3 regions of the Weizmannia sp. FSL W8-1119 genome follow, and region 2 is predicted to be linked to each of the others. Evidence: predicted binding sites of a transcription regulator. Region 2 holds the regulator's gene; each other region holds the start of a gene.
The links. The regulator Rex, encoded in region 2, represses fermentation and respiration genes when NADH is low (regulators of the CRP and FNR family bind a similar motif). The targets are predictions, from matches to a motif close to TTGTGAAATATTTCACAA.
Positions count from the first base shown of each region.

Region 1: the regulator Rex is predicted to act here: its motif matches at 3,924-3,941, upstream of ric (iron-sulfur cluster repair di-iron protein).
Region 3: the regulator Rex is predicted to act here: its motif matches at 4,301-4,318, upstream of adhE (bifunctional acetaldehyde-CoA/alcohol dehydrogenase).

Region 1 covers NZ_JBBOZL010000001.1:312,429-322,519, reverse strand. The annotation lists gene NSQ19_RS01615 (HD-GYP domain-containing protein) at 63-1,085, opposite strand; gene NSQ19_RS01610 (hypothetical protein) at 1,216-1,689, opposite strand; gene NSQ19_RS01605 (NADH-dependent flavin oxidoreductase) at 1,833-2,951, shown strand; gene NSQ19_RS01600 (YceI family protein) at 3,267-3,803, shown strand; gene ric (iron-sulfur cluster repair di-iron protein) at 4,000-4,704, shown strand; gene NSQ19_RS01590 (Crp/Fnr family transcriptional regulator) at 5,207-5,887, opposite strand; gene NSQ19_RS01585 (ribbon-helix-helix protein, CopG family) at 6,092-6,232, shown strand; gene dctA (C4-dicarboxylate transporter DctA) at 6,370-7,638, opposite strand; gene NSQ19_RS01575 (glycerol-3-phosphate dehydrogenase/oxidase) at 7,894-9,522, opposite strand; gene glpK (glycerol kinase GlpK) at 10,027-10,091, opposite strand, start outside.
Region 2 covers NZ_JBBOZL010000001.1:2,902,730-2,912,820, reverse strand. The annotation lists gene NSQ19_RS14175 (ABC-F family ATP-binding cassette domain-containing protein) at 1-1,115, opposite strand, end outside; gene NSQ19_RS14170 (redox-sensing transcriptional repressor Rex) at 1,429-2,112, shown strand; gene tatC (twin-arginine translocase subunit TatC) at 2,263-3,027, shown strand; gene NSQ19_RS14160 (YdiK family protein) at 3,065-3,262, opposite strand; gene NSQ19_RS14155 (CPBP family intramembrane glutamic endopeptidase) at 3,259-3,987, opposite strand; gene groES (co-chaperone GroES) at 4,357-4,641, shown strand; gene groL (chaperonin GroEL) at 4,695-6,320, shown strand; gene NSQ19_RS14140 (GtrA family protein) at 6,718-7,107, opposite strand; gene NSQ19_RS14135 (glycosyltransferase family 2 protein) at 7,139-8,143, opposite strand; gene NSQ19_RS14130 (DUF6044 family protein) at 8,174-9,847, opposite strand; gene NSQ19_RS14125 (dipeptide epimerase) at 10,059-10,091, shown strand, end outside.
Region 3 covers NZ_JBBOZL010000001.1:594,351-604,441, reverse strand. The annotation lists gene NSQ19_RS02820 (hypothetical protein) at 1-184, shown strand, start outside; gene NSQ19_RS02815 (DEAD/DEAH box helicase) at 433-1,563, opposite strand; gene adhE (bifunctional acetaldehyde-CoA/alcohol dehydrogenase) at 1,663-4,275, opposite strand; gene NSQ19_RS02805 (magnesium transporter CorA family protein) at 4,686-5,627, opposite strand; tRNA gene NSQ19_RS02800 (tRNA-Lys) at 5,965-6,037, opposite strand; gene panF (sodium/pantothenate symporter) at 6,416-7,864, opposite strand; gene NSQ19_RS02790 (YhdT family protein) at 7,861-8,133, opposite strand; gene galU (UTP--glucose-1-phosphate uridylyltransferase GalU) at 8,345-9,232, opposite strand; gene NSQ19_RS02780 (bifunctional ADP-dependent NAD(P)H-hydrate dehydratase/NAD(P)H-hydrate epimerase) at 9,255-10,091, opposite strand, start outside.

The DNA of each region.
Region 1 (10,091 bases), 2.6 Mb from region 2:
CCAAAAAGGCACGCTTTGTCTTTCAAGTCGTTTTTTTTACATTTCATACAAAAGATCCCCGGTTAATAGGGATTAGCAATTTGAAACAAGGTCAGCTTTTGTTCCATCAGGTTTAAAACCGGGTAACCTTCAACTTTAAGGACAGGCTGATTTGGATGAAGCGGATGGATCCGGATAATGCTCCCTTTTATCCCGTTACGGAGTGTAATCGGTTGTTTCCGGTAATTTTCCATCAGGAAGTTGGCAAACGGGAGGACAATTTCCCGATCGAGCCGGCCGGCATCAGCATCTGCCATTAATTCGTCAATCGCAAAAAACACCGGCTGCCTCCTGCGGTATGCGCGGTTGGAGCAAATGGCGTCAAACGTATCTGCCACCGATAAAATTCCGACAAGAAAAGGAATGGTTTTCCTGCCATCCGGGTAGCCTGAGCCGTCCAGCCGTTCATGGTGCATCAGGACCCCTTTTAAAATCATCGGGTCAAGCGATGTTTTCTCAAGCAGCCGGTAACCCGCTTCCGGATGCTTCTTGATCAAGGCAAACTCTTCGTCTGTTAGCCTTCCCGGTTTATTGAGAATTTGCGGGTCAATGGTGAACTTGCCAATATCGTGGAAAAGCCCCATTTGCGCCAGCAGGCTTTGCTTTTCAGGATGCAGCTTCAAAATTTTCCCGATATTGGCAGCGATCAGCCCGACATGGATACAGTGTTTGAACAAATATTCGTCAGCGGAGAAATGCTCCATTAGTTCCAAAATAGACGTCCGGGTGGCAAACACTTCTTTGTAAAGCTTGCGAAAATTTCTTTCCATACTCTCCACTTCTGCATCATAAAGGGTTGTTTTCATTTGAATGACGCGCTGGAGCTCTTCCATTTCATGGTAAATATTCTCATATAATAAGTCATGGAAGATCCCGGGAACTTCGGTGGCAATACGCCTGCCGTCCAGTTCCGGATCGCGGATGACTTCATATTTATTTAAAATGGCAGCAAGCCTTTCTGTAAGAAACGTCCCTTTTCGCAGCAACAGGACGCCGCTATTGGAATACAAATCTTCTGCTAACTTTTCCCTTTTTCGAAACACCATTGAAAATGCTCCCCTTGAACGTACTTTTTTTACATTTTAACACAGGAAATGTTCGTGAGAGGAAGCCTTTCCGATTTTTCTTAAAAAGTTCATTTATGTTCCGCTGCCTGCCGTATCCCATTGCAAGCCATCAGTTTTCCGCCGTGGTTTCCTGTTTCAGAAAACGGATAACTTCCGCATAGTTTCCCGTAACGAGCGCCGGGTTTTGCAACGATTCCTCTATTCTTTTTGTATCATCCGTTTCGACGAGAACAAATCCGGGAAACGCCTGCAGCTGGATCAACGGATTGATGCGGCGGATATCTTCATATTGATAATGTAGCTCCAAGGAGACATGATCCATTTCAAGAAACGGCACATGCTCTTCTTCATACCACTCTTCATCTGTCACAACGATCAAAGTATAATAGCGCTGGTTTTCCGCTGCCCGTGAATGGCCTTTTTCACTGATGATCCGGTCAACGCAAATCAGGCCGCCCATTATGATGAACGCAAATACAGCGTACAGCCATAAATGGGACAACAACAGCAATACCGCTGTAATCAACGAAAGGACACTCAACCTTTTTGCCACCATTTGAAGCAGTAAAAGGACATCACTCATCATTCACGTCTCCCAATTCATGATGTAAAAAATACTTTCCTATATGATATGCCTGCATGGTTGAATCGGTGCTTTTCGTTTTCGTTTTTTTGCAAATTGGAACATAATAAAAAAGCGAAAGCAAACAGGAAAGGAGCACTACCATGAGCAAATACGATAAACTGTTTGAACCCATTACGTTTAAAAGCGGCGTCAGGGCGGAAAACCGCATCGTGATGGCGCCGATGACCCATTATTCCTCGAATGATGACGGCACGATTTCCGATGCTGAGCTGCGTTATTACGCGGAACGTGCCAAAGGGCCGGGGATGGTCGTGACGGCATGTGCCAATGTTACGGAAAACGGAAAAGCGTTTACCGGGCAACCCGGCGCGCATACAGATGAAATGGTTGAGAGCATGAAAAAACTGGCACAAACGATTCAGCAAAACGGCGCAAAAGCGGTTGTGCAAATCCACCATGGCGGCCGCGAATGCCCGGCTGAACTCGTGCCCGGCGGGGATGTTGTGAGCGCGAGTGAAACAGATTCGTCAGACGGCAGCGTCCATGCGCGCGCGTTGACAGGAGAAGAAACCGCTGAAATTGTGAAGGCATTCGGCGAAGCAACACGCCGCGTGATCGAAGCCGGTTTTGACGGCGTTGAAATTCACGGTGCAAACGGTTATCTGATTCAGCAATTTTTCTCCCCGTATACGAACCGGCGTGAAGACGAGTGGGGCGGCAGCCTAGAAAAACGGCTTGCATTCCCGCTTGCTGTCGTTGATGCTGTGAAAAAAGCGGTGGCGGAATATGCAGACCGGCCGTTTTTAGTCGGATACCGCTTGTCCCCGGAAGAACCGTACGAACCGGGAATTACGATGGATGACACGTTCGCGCTGTTGGATGCGCTGATGGAAAAAGAGCTCGACTACGTGCATATTTCCCTGCAGCATTTCTGGTCTAAAGCCCGCCGCGGCGGTGAACCCGGCCGTCCGCGCATGGAACAGATCGTGGAACATACTGCAGGCCGCGTGCCTTTGATCGGCGTCGGTTCCCTGCACACAGGAGACGAGGTTTTGAAAGCAATGGAAACCGGCGTGCCACTTATTGCCCTCGGCCGTGAGCTTGTCATGGAACCGCATTGGGTGGAAAAAATCAAAGCCGGACAAAAGGATGCGATTCAAACCGCGTTACAAAAAGACGACCGCGAACGGCTCGTTATTCCGGAACCGCTGTGGAAGATGATCACCTCAACTCCGGGCTGGTTCCCGTTTGCAGAATGACATCTGCATGTTGCACGGCATTGCTCCGCCTGCCGAATCTGGCCTAAGGCTTTAGCAGCTTAGTTTGGCACACATTGCTGCGGGCTTTAGCAGCTTAGTTTGGCACACATTGCTGCGGGCTTTAGCAGCTTTTGCGCAACTTACGGCATGCCCGGATTGGTTCCCGCAAACACCGTTAACATGCAGGTTTCTGCCTGCTGCTGATTCAGAAAACCGACCCACTTTAAAAAATAGGTTCGGTTTTCTTGACTTTTTTCACTTACAATATTAAACTAAGTTACGAAAAGTAAGTTTTAAAAACAGGAGGAATTCATGATGGCAAAAACAAAATGGGCAGTTGACTATGCACACAGCACCATTGATTTTACAGTAAAACATATGATGATTTCAAAAGTAAAAGGGTCTTTTCAAAATTTTGAAGTCGAACTCGAAGCCGATCCCCAGGATTTAACGGATGCAAACATTTCTTTTATTATTGATGCCAGCAGCATTAGCACGAAAAATGATGACCGCGATAATCATCTTCGTTCTGCAGATTTCTTAGATGTCGAACAATATCCGAAAATTACATTTGTCTCCAAGTCGGTTACAAAGGCAGGAAACAATGAATATAACGTCACCGGTGATTTGACGATCCGTGGCGTGACAAAAGAAGAAACATTTAAAGTCACATTTGAAGGGATTTCGAAAAACCCGATGAGCGGTGCAGAAACCGCCGGCTTTAGTGCAGAAGGGACCGTAAAACGGAGCAACTACGGCCTTACTTGGAATGCAGCCCTTGAAACAGGCGGTGTCCTCGTTGGCGATGAAATCAAATTTACGGTGGAATTAGAAGCAAGCAAAGCAGAATAATTGCGGAAGCGCCAATTTAAATTGGCGCTTTTTTCTTTGGTCAGATCATGCTTCTTATGGCCAAAACATCCCGGATATTTTGGGGGTGCTTTTTTTCTAAATAAGAACTTGTCTCAATTTTTGTGATGTGCATCACAAATAAGCGGGTGCTGATGGTTTATGATGAAGACAGCAATGAAATGGAGGAGTGAATTCGATGGAACGTTTTACAACAAACCAGACTGTCGGGGAAATTGTAACTTTATTTCCAAAAGCGGCGGATCTGTTTAAAGCAAACCGTATCGATTTTTGTTGCGGCGGCAATGTGTCTGTGAAAGAAGCAGCGGAAAAGCGCAACCTGTCAGCAGATGAACTGGTTGATGCCATTTGCAATCTTTATGGCCAATATGCCGGAAAAGCCGTTGGGAAAACTTGGAATGAAGCGGGCTATACGGAAATTGCCAACCACATTCAGGCCACCCACCATGCGTTTTTGCGCGAGGAACTGCCAAACTTGAGCCCGTATGTGACAAAAGTGATGCGCGTCCACGGTGGCAACCACCCGCATCTCATCGAAGTGCATGAACTGTTTAACCAATTAAGAGCAGAACTGCTGGCGCATACTGAAAAAGAAGATGCTGAACAATTTCCGGCCATTCGTGCGTACGAAAGCCATCCATCTGCCGCTAACCTGAAAGCCGCGACAGCCGGTTTGGCCGATCTTGAAACGGAACATGCCGCTGTCGGAGAAATTTTGCACCAGCTCCGCGAAATTACAAATGACTATACATTGCCGGAAGGAGCATGCCGTACATTCCAGCTCGTGTACCAACGCCTTGAAAATTTTGAAAATGATACATTCCAGCACATTCACCTGGAAAATAATATTCTATTCAAGCGGTTGCTCGAAGAAGCCGTTTGACTTTTAAAAGGCTGCCTGAGAGGACAGCCTTTTAAAAAGGGGCGGTTTTGCATTTCATTTTTCTTTTCTAGCCTCGGGGAAGAACAACTCGTTGCGCATTCGTTCCCCTTTTGTCCTTCATTATCTTGATGAAGGACGTTTCACTGCTTACGGGCGTTTCTTTTGTCTTTCATACTTTCGATGAAGGACATTTCGTTGCACAGGTGCCCTTCTTTTGTCTTTCATACCCTCGATGAAAGACGTTTCACTGCTTACGGGCGTTTCTTTTGTCTTTCATCACCCCGATGAAAGACATTTCGCTGCCCTGGCAACCCTCTTTTGTCTTTCATCACCTCGATGAAGGACATTTCGCTGCCTGGGCGACTCTCTTTTGTCTTTCATACCCTCGATGAAGGACATTCCGTTGCACAGGTGCCAGTCTTTTGTCCTTCATCACCCCGGATGAAGGACGTTTTGCTCCCATGTCTTTCTTTGCTTTAATTCTTACCGGCGGGAGAGTTCTTTATACCCCAAGCAGTTCCTCTGTCAGTTTTTCCTGGTGAATGAAGTATGTGCCTTTTTCCTGCGGGAGAATGAGGTTTTTTTCTTTAAGCTGGCGGATCGTGCGGCTGACCGTTTCGCGGGTGACGCCGATCATGTTGGCGAGGTCTGAGTTGTTGAGCGGGGTTTTCACGAGGACCAGCCCGTCTTTTTCCTGAACGCCATGTGTACGGGCGAGGCGCAGAAAAAGTTTGACCACTTGCTCGTAAGCGTTGTTTAAAATCTGGGCTTCGAGGCGGTCCTGCAAGTCAAGGATTTCATCACTCATCACACCGTATAGAGTCATGGTCAGCTGCGGATTGTTGAGCAACACGTTTTCAAAATCAGTAATCCGGATCGCAACGAGATTCGTGTCTACAACCGCCATCGCATTCGCCGGGTAGCTTATTTTACGGAAAAAACCAACATGCGGGAACATGTCGCCATCGCGAAGCAGTGTGACAACTTGCTCTTTGCCGTTCGCATCGGTGCGGTAAATTTTCACTTCCCCGCTTTCAATAAAATAAACGGCCTCCTGCGGGTCCCCCTGGAAAAAAATATGCGCACCCTTTTCGGCATGCTTTTTAACGGATATTTCTGCGATCACAGCCAGATCCGCATCCCGGAGTCCTTTAAAAAGCGGCATTTTACGCAGGTTTCCCAAAGCGCTCACTCCTTTCCTCATTACGCAGCTGCAGGCGGCCTGCAGGACAAATCCCTTCAACACACTCTATTGTACACAAAAATAAGCACACTGCCCAAAGCCAATGGTGAACTACCCTCCACTTATCAACACTTTGTGCGGAAAAATTTCGTATATATTGATTATATCGTAAAAAATCCGTATAATCAATATGAGGTGATCATCATGAGAGAAGAGAAAGAACGTGTAGAAATTCGTATGCCTAAGACGATATTAGAAAAATTGGAGCAATATCAAAAAGAAAATGGGATTCCAACTAGAACAGCCGCAATCTTAGAATTGTTGAGAAAAGGATTGGAAAAATAACTTTGGCTAAAGCCAACCGAAATTCATCTCCCACCTACTCATTGGTGCTATTCGCACCTTCACATTCCTTGAGGATGGGCGACTTCTTTCGGAAAGCCGTTAAAAAAAGAAGAGGGCCCCAATCGGAGCGCCTCTTATTAAGAAGGAATCGATTCTGTAGGATGGGCAACCGTTTCCGGTGCTTCCTTTTTGTCAAATTCTTTCTCTGTTTTGGAGATGACGACCGTCGCGACGGCATTTCCAATAATGTTTGTGAGCGCGCGCGATTCGGACATGAACCGGTCCACGCCGATCAACAGTGCGATCCCCGCAACCGGGATAACCGGGAACGCAGACAAAGTCGCAGCAAGGGTAATGAAACCGGAACCGGTCACGCCCGCCGCCCCTTTTGATGTCAGCATTAAAATCAGCAGCAGCATGATTTGGTGCCCGATCGTCAGGTGCACATTGTACGCCTGCGCAATGAAAATGGAAGCCATTGACAAGTAGATGGCGGTGCCGTCCAGGTTAAACGAGTAGCCGGTTGGAACGACAAGGCCGACAACGGATTTTGAGCAGCCGAATTTTTCGAGTTTTCTCATCAGGGAAGGCATCGCCGATTCCGATGAAGAAGTCCCGAGCACGAGTAAAAGTTCTTCCTTTATATAAGCGATGAATTTGAAAATATTAAACCCAAACGCTTTCGCAATCCCGCCGAGGACAAGCACGATAAAAATGATCATCGTCAGGTAGACGGATCCCATTAATTCGCCGAGATTGATCAGCGAGCTTGCGCCAAACTGGCCGACTGTATAGGCCATTGCCCCGAATGCAGCGATCGGCGACACTTTCATGACAATGCCGACAATTTTAAAGAAGATTTCCGTTATGTCTTCAAAAAAGCGGATAACCGGTTTTGCCCTCTCCCCGAGGGATGCGGCAGCGACCCCGAACAGTACCGCAAAGAATAATATTGGCAAAAGGTCTCCCTTGACAAAAGCCCCGGCGATGCTTTCCGGAATAATACCGGAAATAAAACCAATAAAACCGTGTTCGTTGTCTTTTGCCTGCGTGACGAATTGTGAAACCTGGCTTGTTTTCGCATGGCTTGTATCAATGCCGTGGCCAGGCTGGATCAAATTAACGATAACCAGACCGATGGCGAGCGCAACCGTGCTGACGACTTCAAAATAGATAAGCGCCTTGCCGCCGATCCGGCCGACTTTTTTCAAATCCCCCATGCCGCCGATCCCGATAATGACCGTAAAGAAGATAATCGGCGGGACGAGCATTTTGATGAGTTTAATAAACCATTGCGCGAGAATATTCAGTTCTGCGCCGAATTTAGGTGAAACAAGCCCTACAATAATCCCCAGAATGATGCCAATCACGACTTGTACTGTAAGATTCCGAAAGTTGATCCTCATTTGCCATCCCCTCTGTTTGCGCTTACATTTTAGTGTCACGAATTATATTTCTATTATAGTACAGGTTTCTCCCGTTTTCACTATTTTTATATTAAAAAAATTTTGCTTTTAAAAAAGCATGGTCTAAACAAAACGCAAAAAGCAGCGGAACAGTGTCCGCTGCTTTTTTCCAGCTGTCTTTGAAAGAATGCTGGGAACGTATACTTCCAATATGAATAGTCGCCACCAGGGTCTGTGCCTTTTTCCGGGACAAGTTTATACTTCCGGTACCGCTTCTCGCAATGCTTCTTCCAATTCTTCCCTGTACGCCTGTTCTGTCTCCGCATCCCAGGAAAATTCGGCGGCCAACCATGTCATGACCGGCTCTTTCCATTTGCGGACCCAGTTGATATCAAAGAAAAGGGCACCGGTACGCCGAATGAAGAAATCGACCGGTTTTACCGCCATTTCTTGTTCCACTGCGTATTTCAATACGGCGTACACTTCCCGCGGCAGCGGATAGTCGTCTTTCCAGCTTTTCGCGTATGCATATACGTGATCCGCGTTCGTGCCATATTTTTCCGCAATCGCCCGGCTTGCTTCAGTAGACAGGCCGCTTGCTTCCCCTTCTTTTGATTTTGCTTTGACAAACGCCGGCAATTTTTCAGAGCCGCCTACGTCACCGCCGGAAATCGGCAAGTGCTTCGTTTGGCACGGCCGGAAATTGCCGCCAAGCCTACGCGCCACAAGATCTACAACCGTTTCCGCCATTTTCCGGTAACCGGTCAGTTTGCCGCCTGCGATTGTCACGAGGCCGCTGTCGGATTCCCAAATTTCATCTTTACGCGAAATTTCGGAGGCGTCTTTTCCTTCTTCGTAAATCAGCGGACGGACGCCGGCCCAGCTTGATTCGACATCATGGGCTGTCACTTTGACTTCCGGAAACATAAAGCGGATCGCTTTCAATAAGTAATCAATATCTTCCGGGAGCGGTTTCGGGTGAATCGGGTCTTTGTCGTAAAATGTATCCGTTGTGCCGACATACGTTTTGCCGCCGCGCGGAATGGCAAACACCATGCGGCCATCCGGCGTATCAAAATACACGGCTTGCCGGAGCGGGAAGATGCTTTGGTCAAACACAATATGCACGCCCTTTGTGAGGCGGAGGCTTTTGCTCCCTTTCCCGTCCTTATTGCGCATTTTATCACTCCACGGACCGGTCGCATTGACGACCATTTTCGCCCGCACGTTTACGGTTTCCCCGCTGATCTGGTCACGAACAGTGGCCCCGCAGATACGGCCGTTTTCATACAAATACTCTTCCGCTTTTGCATAGTTTACAGCCAGCGCCCCATGTGCGACAGCTGCTTTCATGACTTCAATGGTCAGCCGCGCGTCGTCCGTCCGGTATTCGACATAATAACCGCCGCCTTTCAGCCCGTCTTTTTTGATCAGCGGTTCCTTATTTAAGGTTTCCGAAGCCGACAGCATTTTCCGGCGTTCCGTTTTTTTCACGCCAGCTAAAAAGTCGTACAGCCGTAAGCCGATATTCGTTGTAAACGCGCCGAACGTGCCGCCCTTATGGAACGGCAGCAGCATCCATTCCGGTGTTGTCACATGCGGGCCGTTTTCATAAACGATGGCGCGCTCTTTTCCGACTTCAGCCACCATCTTTACTTCAAACTGCTTCAAGTACCGCAGGCCCCCATGGACAAGTTTGGTTGACCGGCTTGACGTGCCCGCCGCGAAATCCTGCATCTCGACAAGCGCTACCGACATGCCGCGCGTCACTGCGTCAAGCGCAATGCCGGCCCCTGTAATGCCGCCGCCGATCACAAGCAGATCGAACGTTTTATTTTTCATGCCTTGTAAAACCGTCCCGCGCTGTTTTCCTGAAAATTCCATTTTCGTCCCCTCCTTAAAATAAAAAGAGACCTGACACATGCATTATGGAAAACTCCCATAAAACAAGCCAGGTCTCTCTGCATCTCTTGACATTTTATGAACTTGTTTTTATTATAACAGACCTTCCGCTGATTTTCAGCTGTTATGCACCGGGCAAATGTGAGTAATACCTGTTTCATGCCGTTGCCCTGACAGATAAGGCACCGCCGGCCAAAGCATGGAAGGCAATAGTGCCCGAACCATGCGCGGCAACAAAGCAATAGCCGGCCACGTTTCCCGAAAGCTGTTTAAAAGTCCAATAGACAAGCCATCGAAGGAAAACCGGCTGAATACCGCATTTTCTGCAGTCACATCCGGATGGCCGGGAATCCAAGGTGCTGTGAAAACCGAACCATAGCAATCTATTGAAAAGCAGTGGCCGCCTGCAACAGCTAAACTGCCACAGGACAAGCCGGATCAAACCATGCCGGCTGCAGCAAGAACGGCAGCCGAAATGCTATAAATCTATTTAAAGGCAATGGTTGCGTGTATTGCTTTTTTCCATCCGCCATATAAGGCTTCGCGCTCTT
Region 2 (10,091 bases):
AGCGTTGATTTGCCGATGCCGTTCGGGCCGACAAGGGCAACGCTGTCTTGTTTTTTGACTGAAAGATGGATGTTTTTGGCAACCGGCTCCCCACCGTAGCCGATGGCAGCATCCCGGACATGAAGGACTTCGTTCCCGCTTTGTTTGGCAATTTCAAACGAAAACCGGGCGGATTTTTCATCGCCAAGCGGCTTGTCCATCAATTCCATTTTTTCCAGCTGTTTCCGCCGGCTTTGTGCCCGCTTTGTCGTGGTGGCCCGGGCAATGTTTTTCTGGATGAATGCTTGCAATTTCGCAACTTCTTCCTGCTGCTTTTCATATTGCTTGACTTCCCGTTCGTACTGGGCGGCCTTTTGTTCCAGGTACCGGCTGTAGTTGCCGTGGTATTTTTTGATGGAATGCCTTGAGATTTCATAGACCTGGTTGACGACTTTATCCAGAAAATAACGGTCGTGGGACACGATCAGAATGGCGCCTTCATAGCCTTGTAAATACTGCTCCAGCCAGGTGAGCGTTTCTATATCGAGATGGTTTGTCGGTTCATCCAAAATTAAGATATCCGGCTTTGTGAGCAGCAACTTCGCCAATGCAAGGCGTGTTTTTTGCCCGCCGCTTAACGTCCGGATCGGGGTGCTGTAGTCGTACTGGTCAAAACGGAAGCCATGCAGAACGGACCGGATATCCGCTTCGATCTGATATCCGCCTCCATCTTTAAAGCGTGTCTGCAAAGTATCATAAGCGTGCAGCACTTTTTCATACTCCGCCCGGCGGTTATAAATCGCGGGGTCGGCCATTTTTTGTTCATATTCGCGGAGCTGTTTTTCCATATCCAGCAAATCTTTAAAAACCGACATCATTTCGTCCCAAATGGACAAATCTGATTCGAGCCCGGCATTTTGGGCAAGATAACCGATTTCGACACCATTCGGCACAATGATGGAACCTTCGTCATAAGAAAGCTGGCCGGCAATGATTTTCAGCAGGGTCGATTTTCCGGCCCCGTTTCTCCCGACCAAAGCGATCCGGTCTTTTGTTTGGATTTCTAATTTTATATCCGATAAAATAAGTTCAGCGCCATAATATTTTGTGACTTGTTGAACTTGCAGCAACATCATCGTTATGTTCACCTCTATATCATTGTAAGTGTACAGGAAGGCGAACTGCAACTCAACCGGCGTGATCGAAATTTGTCAAAAAACTTTTCACATAAATCCGTAAAAACCCATGAAAAAAATGCTCATTTGTGATATATTTAACATAGTTGGAGAGAGAAAAAGACGCATGCAGGCATTTTTTAAAACATATTTTTTCTTTGTTCAGATAGGAGTAATATTATAATGAGGAATGGCAGCGCTGCCATTCCGGAATGGACGCACGATTGGAACCAGCAGCACGAAAAATTTAAGCTTTCAACTTGGGGGATTTCACATGAAGGATGAATCAGTAAAAATACCGCAAGCCACCGCAAAACGGCTTCCATTATATTACCGGTACCTGAGAAATTTATATACACTCGGCAAGCAAAGGGTATCATCGGCGGAACTGAGTGAAGCGGTGAAAGTCGACTCCGCCACGATACGCAGGGATTTTTCCTACTTCGGGGCACTTGGGAAAAAAGGTTATGGTTATAATGTAAAATATTTATTGTCTTTCTTCGGCAAGACGCTGAACCAGGATGAGATCACAAATGTAGCGCTGATTGGCGTGGGGAACCTCGGTACAGCCCTTTTGAATTACAATTTTTCGAAGAATAACAGCGCGCGGATTGTTATGGCATTTGACAATGACCCCGGGAAGGTGGGGAGCCATGTTGGCAATGTGCCTGTTTACAGCATGGACGAATTAAGAGAACGGCTTTGCGCGGAAGATGTAACGGTCGTGATTCTAACGGTCCCCGCTTCCAGTGCGCAGGCGGTGACAGACGAGCTTGCCAGTACGAATGTAAAAGGCGTTTTAAACTTTACGCCTGCCCGGCTGAACGTGCCGCCGGATATCCGTGTCCATCATATTGACCTGGCCGTGGAACTGCAGGCACTGATCTACTTTTTAAAACATTATTCAAATGATGAAGAAAATTTGAAAGAAACAAAAGAGCCGGTTGCGAAGCCATAGCCAAAAAGCTTTTTTTCCGTTATCATAATGGGTACAGGGGGTGGCCCGTTTGAAAACGGAATGCAGGCGCAAATGGAAATGGCCGGGTTTGGCTCTGGCGTGCAAAGGGAAAAGGGCGGATTCCACGCCGGCACTTAAAGGAGAACGGCGATGAATGCGAAAAAAATGCCGGTTACCGGACATATCCAGGAATTGAGAAAGCGGTTAATCACCGTTCTCATTTTCTTTCTGTTCGCCCTGGTTGTTGGCTTTTTTACCGCAAAGCCTGTTATACGTTATTTGCAGCACGCCGAAAATGCCGGCATGTTCACGATGAATGCCTTCAGGGTAACCGATCCCATTAAGGTTTTTATGGAAGTTTCGGTTGTGATCGCATGCCTGTTGACCCTGCCGGTGATTTTGTACCAGCTTTGGGCGTTTATAAGCCCGGGGCTGTATGAGAAAGAAAAGAAACTGACATTAAGTTACATTCCTGTTTCCATCCTGCTTTTTATAGCCGGCGTTTCTTTTTCCTATTTCGTGCTTTGTCCGCTGATGGTGAAGTTTATGATGGGCTTGTCAAATGAAATGGGCATTCGTGCGGTGATCGGGATCAGGGAATATATTCAGTTTCTGCTGGAAATCACGCTTCCGTTTGGCTTTGTGTTCCAAATGCCGGTCGTGGTCCTGTTTCTGACCCAGCTTGGCATCATTACGCCGAGGCTGTTGAAAAAGGCAAGAAAATATGCGTATCTTGCTCTGATTGCAGCAGCCGGCATCATTACCCCGCCGGACGTGTTTTCGCAGCTGATTACCTTTGTCCCGCTCGTTTTGCTGTATGAAGCGAGCACGCTGATTTCGAAAATGGCGTACCGCAATGCCCAAAAAGCGGCAAAAGAAATGCCAATGGATGAACAGACGATTCCTTCTGAATAAGAAAGCCGTTTTCCGGACGGAACCGGAAAAACGGCTTTTATTTTTTCACTGAGTTTTTCAGCTTGAAATGGAGAAAGATCAGCCTGATTCCGGAACCCAGATCCAATGTTGCAATCAACAGCAGTAAATAAGAAAAAAAGCCCCAGCCGCCCACTTGTACCTGCTGAATGGCAAAATAAGTGAACAAGGCCCCGAGCAGGCAGTTTACAATTCCTGAAAAAAGTGGTCTCATCATAGAAGTCCTCCAATTGAGCTGTAAATTTCATGTACGGATGTCTGCAGAACGGACGGGTGCAAAAGCAGCCTAACGACCACAATTGTGTTCATGGAAACATGCGCAAACATGGAAACGGTGATCCGGTTTGTTTTCTCATATAAATAAGCGAGCGTCAGCCCTAAAAGGGAATATAAAAACAAGTGGCTCGGTTCGGTATGCGCGAGCCCAAAAATAACCGAGCTGACAATACCGGACAAAAGAAAAGAAAAGCGCCTGCGCAGCGTGCCGAAAATGATTTTCCGAAAGACGATTTCCTCGAGAATCGGCCCGGCGATCGAGCTGATGAGGATGACAAGCGGAAATCTTTCAATCAGCGCCATGATTTGCTGCGTATTGTTGGAGGCAGCCGGGGCACCGAACAATGATTCAATGATAGCGGCTGCAGTCTGGGCAAAGAAACAAAGAAAGACGCCGCTTATTGCCCATATGGCGGATGGCGCGGCCGGAAGCGGTTCGGCCCGGTCTGTTTCTTTCTTTGCGGCTTTTCTTAAAAGATACAGGACGATGATCAGCCCGATGATAAAGCTGATGACGGTCCAAAGCGGGGGCGTCAATGTCCGCATGCTGTCTGCCGGTTCGTGGAAAACGTTCACCCCGGCATAGTAGAGCAACGGATACCCGATGGCGCCGGACAGCAGCATAAGGATGTACGTCACGAGAATATACACATACTCTTTTTTCACGCGCTCTTTTCCTTTCTTGCCAGTTCAAAGTTTAAAGGATCGCAAATTCGTCCAATATGTTCATTGTACTATTGAACCGGGCGGGGTTCAAATGCCGTGCGCCGGGCCAGTCTTTTCAGTTGCATATCCGGATGGTGATCGAGCATACTTATAAAGGGGCAAGCGGCTGAAACGGAGGCGCGCAACCGGCATCCTTTGACAGGGCTCTTTAAAGAGTGCAGGACCCGAAAAAAATAAAAAAAGTTGGATGAGAAGACTTGCAAAAAAGCAAGGAATTATTTATTATAATAAATGTGTTAGCACTCAACTTATGTGAGTGCTAATATTGGCCAAAATTTTACATAATACGAATTAAGGAGGTTGTTTCACGTGTTAAAACCACTGGGTGATCGCGTTGTCATTGAATTAGTTGAATCGGAAGAAAAAACAGCAAGCGGTATTGTCCTGCCTGACACGGTAAAAGAAAAGCCGCAGGAAGGCAAAGTAGTGGCTGTCGGTTCCGGGCGTACCCTTGATAACGGTGAACGTGTTGCCATCGATGTAGCAGCAGGCGACCGCATCATCTTCTCGAAATATGCCGGCACTGAAGTGAAATATGACGGAAAAGAATACTTAATCCTTCGTGAAAGCGATATTCTGGCGGTTGTGGAATAAGCCTGGCTTGTTGAAACATAGAAATAACGATATGACATGAGGAGGTTTTATAAATGGCAAAAGAAATTAAATTCGGCGAAGAAGCCCGCCGCGGTATGCTTCGTGGTGTGGATAAACTGGCAGATGCTGTAAAAGTGACATTGGGCCCGAAAGGACGCAACGTCGTTCTGGAAAAGAAATTCGGTTCTCCGCTGATTACAAATGACGGTGTCACGATCGCAAAAGAAATTGAACTCGAAGACGCGTTTGAAAACATGGGCGCCAAACTTGTCTCCGAAGTGGCCAGCAAAACGAACGATGTAGCTGGTGACGGTACAACCACTGCGACCGTTCTGGCCCAGGCAATGATCCGTGAAGGCCTGAAAAACGTAACAGCAGGCGCAAACCCGGTTGGCATCCGCAAAGGGATTGAAAAAGCGGTTGCGGCTGCTGTTGAAGAATTAAAAGCCATTTCGAAACCAATCGAAGGCAAAGCTTCCATCGCCCAAGTTGCTGCAATTTCCTCTGCTGACGAAGAAGTTGGCGAATTGATCGCTGAAGCAATGGAACGCGTGGGCAACGACGGCGTCATTACCATTGAAGAATCAAAAGGCTTCTCAACGGAATTGGACGTTGTGGAAGGGATGCAGTTTGACCGTGGCTATGCATCGCCTTACATGGTAACGGATTCCGACAAAATGGAAGCTGTTCTGGATAACCCTTATATCTTAATTACAGACAAGAAGATTTCCAATATCCAGGAAATCCTCCCTGTTCTCGAACAAGTTGTCCAACAAGGCAAACCGCTGTTGCTGATTGCGGAAGATGTTGAAGGGGAAGCTCTTGCAACACTCGTTGTCAACAAACTGCGTGGCACATTCAATGCAGTTGCGGTGAAAGCGCCTGGCTTCGGTGACCGCCGCAAAGCGATGCTCGAAGATATTGCAACCCTGACAGGCGGCGAAGTGATCACAGAAGAACTCGGTCTTGATTTAAAATCTGCAACAATTGACCAGCTCGGCCGTGCCGGAAAAGTGGTTGTTACAAAAGAAACAACGACAATCGTGGAAGGGGCAGGCGACTCTGCTGCAATTTCTGCACGTGTAAACCAAATCCGCATGCAATTGGAAGAAACAACTTCCGAATTTGACCGCGAAAAATTACAAGAACGCCTTGCAAAACTGGCTGGCGGCGTAGCAGTCATCAAAGTCGGTGCTGCGACAGAAACCGAATTGAAAGAACGCAAACTGCGTATTGAAGATGCTTTGAACTCTACGCGTGCTGCTGTTGAGGAAGGCATTGTAGCAGGTGGTGGCACGGCGCTTATCAATGTCATCAAGAAAGTCGCTTCCATTGAGGCAGAAGGCGACGTTAAAACAGGCATCAATATCGTTGCACGCGCTTTGGAAGAACCTGTACGCCAAATCGCGGAAAATGCCGGCCTTGAAGGTTCGGTCATTGTGGAACGCCTGAAAAAAGAAAAAGTCGGCATTGGTTACAATGCAGCCAATGGCGAATGGGTCAACATGATTGAAGCGGGTATCGTGGACCCGACGAAAGTAACCCGTTCCGCTCTTCAAAATGCTGCATCTGTTGCTGCAATGCTGCTTACAACAGAAGCGGTTGTTGCCGACAAACCTGAACCGCCGGCACCTGCAGGCGGCGCACCTGACATGGGCGGTATGGGCGGCATGATGTAATAAGCGCCTGAAAATGCTGGTATAACAACCTTTACAGACGTTCAATCCTTGTACCATGTCCATGTTTCGGTTCATGTTTTAGACCATCTGTTTTCAAAGAGGCTCCCGTGAAGTGACCGGGCGCCTCTTTTTTTATACCCTTTTTGCGAATGTTTGCATGCGGATAGGATGTTGGCCTATCAAGAGCCGAAAAGAAAGCGGCATAAGATGTAAGCGTGGTGATCGCGGAATGAAGGGAGTGTATAAACCGTGTGTAAAGTGATTGCGAAATGGAGGCATACCCGTAAGCCGTGATGATGGGGGGGAGAGGCAAGCGGCAAACGTGAGCGTGGCGGCCGCGGAATGAAGGGTCTGGGCGGGTTTACAGGAAAACGAAGGCTTAGGCATGCCGGCCCGGTTATTCCGCGTGTTCACGGAATACCCAGAGCCTTGTGCCAAGAAAATTGACGGCCATCCCTGCCAGTGTGGCGATGATCTTCGCATATAAAAGCGGCCAGCCCCACTGCTGGTGAAAGAGGAAAAGCAGAAGGGAAGTCAGCGCATAGACGATTAAATTGACGGCAATAAACCGTGAAGCCTCGCCCCATGTTGCTTTTTTTCTTACTTGAAACGTCCAGAACCGGTTCAGCAAATAACTGTTTGCCATGCCGGCCGTATAAGAGCAGGCCTGTGCAACAAGATAAGGCACATGGAATGATGTGAGCAGAAAAAATACGAGAAAATCAACAAGCGTATTTCCGGCGCCGACAATGCAAAACTTAAGAAAAGCGGCATATTGTTTGAGCATGGGTCCAGCAAACCTTTCGTAAGTTGTGTTTTCAAGTTTTCATTGTATCACTGTTTTGGCTTAAGGCGAAAGAAGATTTCCCGTCTTTATATAAATTCGTTTCAATAGTATAGCGCGGGCGCCTTTTGACTTCTTTAAAAATTTTGCCGATGTATTCCCCGATCAGCCCTACCGCCATCAACTCCAGGCCGCCAAGGAGCCAGATCGAGATGATCAGGGAAGCCCAGCCGGAGACGGTATGGCCGGCAAGTTCCTCTATAAGGGCATAAAGGCCGACAAAAGCACTTAAAATAAACGTGATAAACCCGAGGGCCGTCACAAAACGGACCGGGGTTATGCTGAAAGACGTAATGCCATCCAGGGCAAAAGCGAGCATTTTCTTTAACGGATATTTTGATTCCCCGGCCATCCGCTCTTTCCGGTCGTAATACACTTTTGCGGAAGGAAACCCGAGCAAAGGGATAATCCCGCGCAAAAACAGATTCGCTTCTTTATATTTTAAAAGTTCCTCCAATGCCCTCTTGCTCATCAGCCGGAAATCAGCATGGTTCGGTACCAGCTGAATCCCCATTTTGCCCATCAGCCAGTAGAACCCTTCCGCACTTGTCCGTTTGAACCAAGTGTCCGTTTCCCGGCTGTCGCGGACGCCGTATACAATATCATAGCCTTGCCAGTATTTTTCCATAAATGCCCGGATCGCCCGGATATCATCCTGCAAATCGGCATCAATGGAGATGACGCAGTCGGAATGCTCACTGGCGACCGTTAGCCCTGCAAGCAGCGCATTCTGGTGCCCGGCATTGCGCGACAGTTTGATGCCTTTTACAAACGGATGTCGGGCCGAAGCGGATTCAATGATCTGCCAGGTTTTGTCACGGCTCCCGTCATCGACAAACAAGAGCGTGCTGTCTTTTGCAATCAGTTTGGACTGGATCAGGGATTCGAGCACCCCGGACAGCTGCTTCATCGTTTCATGCAATACGGCTTCTTCATTATAACAAGGAACAACAATCGTTAATTTCGGATATTGACTCATTCTACAGCATCTCCTTTACCAGCATGATGCTTATTTTGCTTCGTATAAATAAATGGTCCACGCCGAGTCGGCATTTCGGAAAGTTTTTAAAAACCGCAAATGCTCTTCTTCTGCGTTTTGGATCGGGACAGCCGAGAAAATATACCGCCCGCCAAGCGCTTTAAATGCTTTTGTGTCGATGTCAAGATGATGGATTTTGATGCCGCTGTTTTTCCGGAACTCATAATGCTTGCCCAGTTCGCTGACAAAAATATAACAGCGGTTTCCCCATTGGTCAAAATACGTTTTTAATTGTGGGCTTTTATCCAGTTCCCCGGCAATGATTTTCCGGAATTTCCTTTTATAAGACAACGGATAATAATTATTGTATGAATCTAAGGTGTAGAAACCGTTGTACTGGGCAATGGCCGGATAGATCCCGATGCTGGCAACACGGTAAGCGCTTTTCGGTTTTCCGATGTAGCGGCCGATTGCGTGAAACTGGCCCGTCGCGTAAAACTGGTTGAACGAAGGTTTCCCGGCAAAACGGTAATAAATTTCAGGGTTAAACGCAAACAGGACAACCACCTGGGCTATGAGGCAAATTTTTACGAATGCCTTCCACTTTCTGCCGCGTTTCCAAAGAAACCATGCCCCCGCCGCAAACATCGTATAAATGATAAGCGGCCGCAAAAAATGAAACCGTGCAAAGTTAAACGTATTCAGCAGGCTGATCTTTTCTTTTAACGGTTCCCATGCCTTGTTGAACCAGAAAGCATACCAGAGCGATAAAACGGCATTCAGAATAAAAAGCTGCACATACCGTTTTTCCTTTCTCCATGCTTTTGTTTTATAAATCAGCCACATGGCGATAAAAGAGAACGGCAGAATGACAAATGTGTGCACGGTCATATCATGTGTATGCCCGAACACATAATTTTTTAACGCAAGCCGGAGCGTGTGCCAAAAGCCGAGTTTTGAGCTGACAAAATCATTCCGGCTTGTCGGCTCATGGGAAAAGACAAGGGAATACACAAGCCGGTATTCAATCCCTAAATACAGCACCAGCATCCAGCCGATTGCAAAAAAGAACTTCCAGTTGCGCTCCCGTTTCACAAACATATCCCGTATCCACAAAAGCCCCATCGCCGCCAGAAAAAAGAAGAACCCGAGCACAAAGCTGGAATAAAAAGGCAAAAGGGTCAGCGCCAGCCACTCTTTCCATGTGGCCTGCCGGTTCCGGATATTTAAAAAAGCCCAAAGCGCAAGCGGCATCCCCAATGTGCTTAACATGCCGGACGGCCAAAACGGGGTTATCGCAAAGGCGAGAGAAACCCATACCCTGATAAAGTACCCGTCCTGCTCTTGAACAAAATGCCGTTTTAGCAACAGGTACATTCCTAAAAAAGCGAAGACCCTTGTAATCGTCTGGCTGAATGTATAAGCCACAACCGAAGGGAACAGGGCGTAAAGCCACTGGATTCCGCTGAATTCTGTCCCGAACGCATTTCGCGGCAGCCCGTTCATCATTTGTGGAATCGTCGCATTCAGAGGGCCGAACAGCTCCCCGCTGCGGTCGAGCACCCGGTACCAGGCGATATTCGAATCCAGGTTGTCGTGGACTCGGATATGCATATTGCCGCCAAGTATAAACATTGGCGCAAGATAGACGGCCAGCATCCATACGGCCAGCCATAAAGCCTTTCTTTCTTTACTGATCTTCATTCCGGTCTGACACCATCCCGTTTCTATTTTTGGATGTATTGTTCCTTCTCTCCATAAACACGTTTAAATAGACGCGGGCAACCAGGGAAAAGTTCACATAAAAAATACAGGCAAAAATGATGCGGGGGTTAAATCATCGGCCCGTTATTAATGATATAATAAAACCAGCATAAAATGGCATTCGATGCCAGGATGAAGGGAAGAAGCTGCCATGATCATAAATGATGTGCAAGTGCATTACCGG
Region 3 (10,091 bases), 2.3 Mb from region 2:
GATAAAAACCGCTGTAAAAGATTTGCAACAGTCCTACCAAATGAAAGCGGATGAGTTGAAAAAAGCGAACCCTTCGCTGGATGCTGCGAACAAAAAGCTGGAACAAGCCAACGATGAACTCGGCAAAGTATTTAAGAAAGCCGGCTTGTCACCGGCCAGCCTCCCGGACGATGTTAATTCATAAGAAGGTTCAAAACACGATCGGGCGATTGCCGATGCTCATTCAAAAAGAAGTTTCAAAACACAAGGCCTGCCGGAAATCGATTTCCGGCAGGCCTTTCTTCCGCATGATAAAGCGTACAGAACTTTGCATTTCTTCTTCTCTAAAGCTAAAAAGCAGAATCATTTTCCCGCTTTCGGAATCCGCCCGCGGAATGAAGCCACCATCCGACAAATTTTCCGCATTTCAAAAAACAGGTTTTGCCCACATGCTTATTCGGGATCCACCAGTTCGCCCCGCTTGATGTCTTTCCGCCCCAGTTCCACATGCTGCGCTTTTGCGAATTTTTTCAACACCTTTTCTTCTCCGGGCGTCACAAGGGAGACAACTGTGCCGGCGTTCGAACCGAGCCGGCCTGTCCGCCCTGAGCGGTGGACATATGCGGATACATCTTCCGGCAAATCAAATTGAATGACATGCGTAATCACCGGGATATCCAGGCCGCGGGCAGCAACATCCGTTGCCAAAAGGAGCGGGACATCGCCATTTTGGAACAACCGGATGCTTTTTTCCCTTTCTTCCTTGCGCATATCGCCATGCAGTTCGGCGACGGCCAGCCCTTTGAACCGGAGCTTTTCCGCTGCAACCGAAACATCCCATTTGTTATTGAAAAACACGAGCCCCCGGACCCCCATCCGGGCAATTTTTCGTAACTGCTCGATTTTGCCGCGCGGGTCGCCCGTTACGATATAAATATGTTCAACCGGGCTCCGCGCCTCCTCTTTTGCAATACGGATCAATAGGGGTTCTTTCATCTGGTCTATTGCCTTTTGGGCTGCTGCATCAGGCAGAGTGGCTGAAAACAAAAGGATCTGGCAATCGCGCATGGCGGATTTTACAATTTGTCCGACTGTAAGGCTGTATTCCTTTTCGAGCAGCTGGTCCCCTTCATCGAGCACCATCATTTTCACTTCATGCATTTTCAGTTTTTTCTGGCGGATCAATTCGAGGATGCGCCCGGGCGTCCCGATCACAAGGTGCGGATGTCTTTTCAGTTTTTCAATTTGCCTTTTCACATTTGCGCCGCCGATCAGCGGGATGCTCTGTATTCCGCTTCCTTGTGACCATTTTCCGGCTTCCTCTTGTATTTGCATGACCAGTTCTTTAGAGGGCGCCAAAATGACAGCCTGGACCGCTTGTTTTCCGGGATCCATCCGGTCGAGCACAGGCAGCAGGTAGGCGAGTGTCTTTCCCGATCCTGTCGGTGCCACAGCAATCACATCCCGGCCGTCCAGCACAGCAGGAATCACTTTTTCCTGTACAAAAGCAGAATGTTCAAACGTTGAATTTTTCCATGCCTGTTGTAAAAAAGGCTGTAAATGATGAATGAATGTAGGTTCCATTGTTTTTCCCTGACCTTCCTTTTCCAGTCCTTTTATCATACACTACCCCGGCCGGAAAAGAAAAGAGCCCGGTTCACATCCGGGCTCTTAAAAAATCGTTTATTTTTCTTCAACGCCTTCAAAAGCTTTGCGTAAAATGTCTTCCAATTCGCTGACAAGCGGCAATTTCGGGTTTGCAGGCGTGCATTGGTCTTCAAATGCGCGGTCTGCAATAACGGCAACCCGTTTTTCAAAGTCCGCCCGGTTCACGCCGGCTGCTTTCAGGCTAAGCGGCATATTGAACAGTTTGCACATCCGGATAATTTCCTGGCAAAGGCTTTCGACGCCTTCTTCTGTCGTGCTTGCCGGCAGCCCGAGAATACGCGCAATTTCCGCGTAGCGCTGATCCGCTACGAAATGTTCGTATTTCGGGAATGCCGCAAATTTTTTCGGCCTTTGCGCATTATAGCGGATAACATGCGGCAAGAGAATCGCGTTGGCCCGCCCGTGCGGAATATGGAATTCAGCGCCGATTTTATGGGCAAGCGAATGGTTGATGCCAAGGAATGCATTCGAGAATGCCATCCCTGCCAAAGTCGATGCATTGTGCATCTTTTCGCGTGCCAGTTGATCGCTCCCATTTGCGTATGCTTTCGGCAAGTATTCGTGAACAAGCTGGATGGCCTTAATTGCCAGGCCGTCCGTATAGTCATTGGCCATGTTGGAAACATAGGCTTCAATCGCATGGGTCAAAACGTCCATCCCGGTATCGGCTGTTACGGATTTCGGGACGGTCATGACAAACTGCGGGTCAATGATCGCAACATCCGGCGTCAGTTCGTAGTCTGCGAGCGGATATTTTGTATTGTTCTTTTTATCCGAAATGACGGCGAAAGAAGTCACTTCAGAACCGGTGCCCGATGTGGTCGGAATGCAGACCAGCTGCGCTTTTTCACCCAGTTTCGGGAATTTGGCAACCCGTTTCCGGATATCCATAAATTTTTGCTTCAATTCGTTGAAATCAACTTCCGGATGCTCATAGAACAGCCACATGCCCTTTGCAGCGTCCATGGCCGACCCGCCGCCAAGCGCGATAATGACGTCCGGCTGGAAGCTTGCCATTGCTTCGGCGCCTTTCCGTACCGTTTCAATGGACGGATCCGGTTCGACTTCAGAGAAAATTTCACAGTGGACATAGTCCGGGCGTTTCCGCAAGTAGTATAGCACTTTCTCAACAAATCCGAGCCGGACCATATCCGGATCGGTGACAATAAAGGCACTTGAGATATCCGGCATTTTTTCCAGGTATTGGACCGAGTTCTTTTCAAAATACACGCGCGGTGGAATTTTAAACCATTGCATATTGACTCTCCGTTTCGCCATTGTTTTTACATTGTACAAATTAATGACACCGACGTTTGTGGACACTGAGTTGCCGCCGAACGTGCCGCAACCGAGCGTCAAAGAAGGCATGTAGGCATTGTAAATGTCGCCGATTGCCCCTTGCGAAGACGGGGAGTTGACAATGATCCGGCCGGCTTTCATTTTTAAGCCGTATTGTTCAATGACTTCATCATTTGTCGAATGGATCACAGCCGAGTGGCCGAGTCCGCCGAATTCGAGCATGGCTTCTGCAAATTCGAAACCTTGTTTTGTGCTGCTGGCTTTGTAGCAGGCCAAAACCGGGCTCAATTTTTCTCTGGAAAGTGGATAGTCCGGGCCGACGCCTGTAAGTTCAGCAATTAAAATTTTGGTATCTTCCGGGACGTCCACGCCTGCCATTTTTGCAATTTCATAGGCCGGTTTGCCGACAATGGCGCTGTTGACGGATTGCGTCTTTTCATTGATGACGGTTTTCTCAACTTTTTTCTTTTCCGCTTCATTCAGGAAGTAGCAGTGATTTGCAATCAATTCGTTTTTCACATTGTCATAAATTTCTTTGTCGATAATGACAGCCTGTTCCGACGCACAGATCATGCCGTTGTCAAACGTTTTGGACAAAATCAGGTCATTGACGGCGCGTTTGATATCAGCAGATTTTTCAATATAGCAAGGGACGTTTCCCGGCCCGACGCCAAGCGCAGGTTTCCCGCTCGAATAGGCGGACTTTACCATGCCGGAACCGCCCGTGGCAAGAATCAGCGAAATACCCGCATGTTTCATCAATTGCTGTGTCGCTTCAATGGCCGGTTTTTCGATCCATTGGATGCAGTTTTCCGGGGCGCCGGCTTTCACAGCAGCGTCAAGCATCACTTTTGCGGCATGACTGCTGCATTTTTGTGCGGACGGATGGAACGCGAAAATAATTGGGTTGCGTGTTTTAATGGCAATTAATGCTTTAAACATCGTGGTTGATGTCGGGTTCGTTACAGGAGTGACCCCGGCAATCACGCCGACCGGTTCCGCAAATTTAACAATCCCTTCATTATTGTTTTCGTCAATGATGCCGACTGTTTTGTTATATTTAATGTTGTGATAGATGTATTCTGTTGCAAACAAGTTTTTTGTCATTTTGTCTTCATATACGCCGCGCCCTGTTTCTTCCACGGCCATTTTGGCGAGCACCATATGCTGTTCCAACCCTGCAAGCGCCATTTGTTTTACGATATTGTCCACTTGCGCCTGATCCAGTTCCATAAATTCACGCAGTGCTTTTTGGCCTTTGACGACGAGGGAATTTACCATTTCCGTCATTTGTGCGGATTTGCCAACAACTTTTTCATCAATTGCCATGATCGTGGCCCCCATTCTGGTGATTTTGTGAAGAATTTCACATAAAGGGTAAAAAATAAAGTTTGTGAATAATTTCACATGATTTTCTGCTGTTTTTCAATATTTCTTTTCTTTATGGCTCTATTATATGCGATTTCACATGCTATGGCTGTGTCAGATTGGTGACAAATGAATAAATCATTTATAAACTTTTTTCTTTCAAATATTGCTTTCCAGCCGTGATTCAATTAAAATAAGTTTTTCCCGCCTTTTTACATTGTAAGTGCTTCCATTTTATATTTGCATATTTATGCAGAATTCAGTATAGAAATTGCCGTAAAAAAACCGCTTCTCGTTTGTGAAACCTGCACATTCACAAGAAAAAAACAGAAAAGGAGATGAATTTTATGCAAATCCATCTCCCGGGTATGTTAGAAATATCTTTTTTTCCAAAAAATGAGGGCTGTGACACTGGAAAGAACCAGAGAGACCAAAAACGCCAGCCAAAAACCATGGGGGCTTGATTGCCACGGCAGGCCGTGAAGATTCATTCCGAAAAAGCTGGATACCACCGTTGGCAGGGAAAGGATAATCGTGACCGTCGTCAAAAATTTCATCACGCTGTTCACGTTATTGGAAATGACAGAAGCATAGGCATCCATCATACCACTTAAAATATTGCTGTGGATTTCACACATTTCGATTGCCTGTTTGACTTCAATCATGACGTCATCCAGTAAGTCCATGTCATCTTCATATACTTTTAGGAAATGCTGCCGTGTCATTTTTTCCATGACGATTTTATTGGCTTTTAATGAGGTCGTAAAATACACGAGTGTCTTTTCAAGTCTCAGCAGTTCGAACAGTTCCTCGTTTCGCATCGATTCGTGCAATTCGCGTTCGATCAGGCTTGATCTGCGGTCGATATATTTCAAATAGTTTAAATAATAACTTGCAACTTCATATAGAATTTGAAGGGTAAATCTGGTTTTCATGTAGGTGTAAAACCCGCGCACCCGTCTGTGGATAAACTTTCCGATAATCGGATTATCCTGCAGGCAGACCGTGATGAAATAAAAAGGCGTGACGATAATTCCGAGCGGAATCGTATCATACAGCGCGGAGTCCACATCGTCCTTTACCTTAACGGGAAGGCCGACAATGATTAAAATATCATCGTCTTCTTTTTCAATACGGGAGCGTTCATCGACATCCAGCGGGTCTTTAATAAAATCGGCCGGTATATTCGTTTGCTGGACAACCTGGTTGATTTCTTCCTCTGTCGGGTTCACCAGGTTCACCCAGCATCCTTTTGATAAAGTTTCTGTTTCCTTCAGTTTGCCGTTTTCGTCCGTTAAATACATATTTAACATGCAGGCCACCTCCTCTTCACTTTTGAGGAAGCTCAAGCATACTTTACTCTTCCAGAGACTGATAACCTGTAGGGATGGTCGAGGCCAGTATGAAGACTTCCTTTTGCTTATGTTTCATGCACGACCTCGGATGCGCGTCAGAATCCATCAGTTATCATCTCCTTTTTTCTTCGATTCATAAATAGCTGCGAAACTTGCAACTATTTTATTATACCACAATATAGTATGCCTGAATATGTCCGCTTGTTATTTTTTAGCCGATTTATCCGCCTAAAAAACTTTATAAAAATAAAAAAAGCAATATAATGTCACATTTGTGCATCATATTGCTTCGTGATGGGACATGAGGGGCTCGAACCCACGACCCGCTGATTAAGAGTCAGCTGCTCTTCCAACTGAGCTAATGTCCCGCAGATGACAATCATTATATTACCACAATTCCGGGAGAGATGCAACGAAAAATTTTTTCGCAGCCTTAAATTCCAGCCATCATGAACCTGCTTCAGGCAGAAGAACAGCGAAAGCTTCGGTTCCAACCATAATTGGCTACCCCATTTTGAAACGCTCCCAATCTGCCGTGCATTTATCCCGGGGAAAATTTTGGCCATTTTTTGCGGATTTACACCAAATGATTTGCGGGCAGCTTCGCTTTTTCGGCAAAATTTTCGAGGCTGTCTTTCAATCAGGGGCCGGGAGGATGACTCGTCCCGGTCCGATTGATTCTTATTTTGCAGGCTTTCCCCGGGCACCGCGCATTTTTAGCCAAAATTTCAATTTGGGGCGCCAGATTACTCGGACCCGGCCCGAATGGCAGCCCTTTTGCGCCCGAAGAGGAGGCTCGCCGCAATAAACCCGGCGCATGAAATAAGAACCGGAAGCACAACTGTATGCAATCCGAACGGGTTTGGGTGCAGGCGGTCCAGCAAAATGTACGAGCCCATACCGAGTATCATGGAACAAACCGCGCCGTACTTGTTTCCTTTTTTCCAGTACAGGCCGAAAATAACCGGCCATATAAATACGGATTCCAGGCCGCCAAAGGAAAACAAGTTGAGCCATATAATCAATTTCGGCGGGCTGAGCGACAACAGCACGACAACGGCGGCAACCGCTGCGGTCACGCCGAAACTCGCTGCTTTCATCTGTTTTTCGGATGCGTCCGGCTTCACATAATTCAAATAAAGGTCTTTGACGAGCGCAGAACCGACGAGAATAAGCAGCGCATCAACGGTGGACATAATCGCGGCCATCGGGGCAGCGAGCACAATACCGGCCGGCACTGGCGGCAGCACTTTCATCGTTAATAGCGGCATAACCGTATCCGGCACTTCCACACCTGGTATGACAGCGCGTGCCATCACGCCGATAAAATGCATGCCGAACATAATAAAACCAATGACAATGGTACCGATGATGATCGCCCTGTGCATCGCCCGGGAATCTTTATAAGACATCGCCCGGACCGTAATTTGCGGCAGGCCGACGACACCGATCCCGACCAAAATCCAAAACGACGATACATAGGCAGGGGCCAGGCTGTGCCCATGCCCGAACGGCGTAATCAGGTCCGGGTCCTGCACAGCAAGATTGTGCATAATATGTTCCATCCCGCCGCCCGCTTTAATGGTTGCCACTAGTAAAATAAGCGTGCCGAGAAACATGACCGTCCCCTGGACCGCATCTGTCACCGCCACTGCGCGAAATCCCCCGACTACGACAAACAGCGTAACAGAAGCGGCAAAAATCAGGAGCGACGCCGTATACGGCAGGCCGGTCAGCGATTCAACAAGGCGTGCCCCGCCGATCCACTGTGCCGTCATGGATGAAAACAGAAAAATAATAATGCTTGCTGCCGCCAAAATGACGACGGTATCACTTTGATAGCGGCCTTTTAAAAAGTCAATCAGCGTCACCGCATCATATTTGCGTGCCATAATCGCAAATTTTTTCCCGAGTACCATCAGGACAAAATAACCGGTTGAAAGCTGCGCCATGGAAAGGAGCACCCAGCCAAGCCCCTGCGTGTACGCCACGCCCGGGCCGCCGATAAAGCTGCTGGCGCTCCCGTATGTCGCCACCATTGTCATCGCAAGGATAAAGCCGCCGAGCTGCCGTTTCCCAAGAAAATATTCATGTACAAAAGATTGCGTTTTGATCACATATTGATTGGCCCAAAAACCAACGGCAAAAATAATAAGCAAAAAAATGAGCAGTGGTGCCAGTACCGGCCAGTTCATGGCTTGTCCCCCTCTTCATCATCGAAAGGAATATCTTTGAAAAAGAACTTCACAATGAAGATGACAAGCGCCGTCACGACAATATAGCCGGCAATGCAGCTGTAAAAAAACCATGACGGCATGCCAAATATATAATGGTACTGTTTGGCCGGCCGTGTACCTAAGCCGTAAGCAAAACCGTACCACCAGAGAAAATTGAACAGCACAAGCCCGACGCCGATCCATGCTTCCTTATGCGCCTGTTTAAATCTTTGGTCATCTTTTTTCAAAATGTGCCATCCTTTCCTTGCTTTCGCTACTATCTTACATCTTTTTTCATCCGGCCGTGTGATTTTTGCCAATGGACAGGGTTTGTTTTTTGCATCAAAGCAGCCGGAGCTTCAGATTGTATCCCGCACCCCCTTCACACAGGTCCGATAAAAAACGCCTGCGTTCGCACATTTCACGAAACAGGCGTTTTTACCGGCAGACCCGGCAGCTTCAGATCCGGTCGTTTTGTATTCTCCATTGCAAATCTTCCAGATACCGGAGCAAATCATCGCGCAGATCTTCCCGGGAAAGCGCCATTTCAATCGTCGATTTGATAAACCCGAACTTTTCGCCGACATCGTAGCGTTTCCCTTCATAAGCATAGGCATACACTTTTTGGATTTCATTCAATTGTTCAATGGCATCGGTCAGCTGGATTTCTCCGCCTGAACCGGTCTTTTGCAATGAAAGGAAATCAAAAATCTCCGGTGTTAAAATATACCGCCCGATAATGGCGACATTTGACGGCGCTTCCTCCACTTTCGGCTTTTCTACAAAGCCTTTCACATCATAAATTCTTCCTTTTTGATCGAGCGGGTCAATAATCCCGTAACGGTTTGTTTCCTCACGCGCGACTTCCATGACGGCAATCACGCTGGAATGGACCTGTTCATAAACATCGATCATTTGTTTCAGGCAAGGCGGTTCAGCCTGGATGATGTCATCTCCAAGGAGCACGGCAAACGGTTCATTTCCGATAAATTTGCGCGCACACCAAATCGCGTGGCCCAATCCTTTTGGTTCCTTTTGCCGGATATAATGGATATCCACTTCTGCAGGCTGGCGCACTTTTTCAAGCAGATCAAATTTTTTCTTTGCGATCAAATTGTCCTCAAGCTCAAATGCATGGTCAAAATGGTCTTCAATCGCCCGTTTCCCTTTCCCGGTTACGATGATGATATCTTCAATGCCGGAATCAATGGCCTCTTCCACAATATATTGGATTGTCGGCTTATCGACAATCGGAAGCATTTCTTTCGGCATTGCCTTCGTCGCCGGCAGGAAACGTGTTCCAAGCCCCGCTGCCGGGATAATCGCCTTCTTGATTTTTTGCATCATTTGTCACCTCTTTATAAAACGGTCACCGTTCTCCTAAACCCGGCGCTTCACATGCATCTTTCGCGGCCGTTTCCAATTGGTGCATCACTTTTGGAAGCAGCCGGGAAAATTCATGGGCAGTGAGTGTAGAGGACCCGTTTTCCCGGATCCACAAGTCGGCGCATGCCCCGTGAATATAAACGGCATTGGCAACCGCTTCCTTGATATTAGCATACGTGCATATATTTGCCAAGAGCATGCCGGTTAATGTATCGCCGCTTCCGCCTTTTGCCAGGCTGCTGTTGCCGGTTGCATTTACATAGCCGCTGCCATCCGGAAAAGCCATCACCGTGTACTGCCCTTTTAAAACGACGGTGACCCCGTGTTCCTGCGCATAAGCGGAAGCAAGCCTGATCCTGTCCGATGCCATTTGCCCGGCCGGAATGCCCGCCATCCTTGAAAATTCCCCCGGATGCGGCGTTAAAACGACCGGAGCCGTGCGTTTCGGGTATGCCCTTTTATGTAATGCACCCGCATCGAGGACAACAGGAAGCGGTTCTTTTAAAACGCCATGAATGAAAGACTCCAGCTGCTTATCCGGTTCAATCCCGGGACCGATGGCCACCCCGGCAAACTTCTGCCCCAAATCGTTCAGCCGCTTTGAAAAATCCCTTTTTAAATAAGTGGCTTCAGGAACGAGTGTGGCAATCACATTCCGAGCACCGCTTTCCGTAAAAACGGAGAGTTTCCCGATCCCCATCCGCATCGCGCCGATCGCAGCCAACGCCGCGCTGCCCGGCATATCGTCACTTCCGGCAACCAAAAGCCCGGTCCCGAACGTGCCTTTATGGACATTTCCGCTTCTTTCGGGAAGCGAACG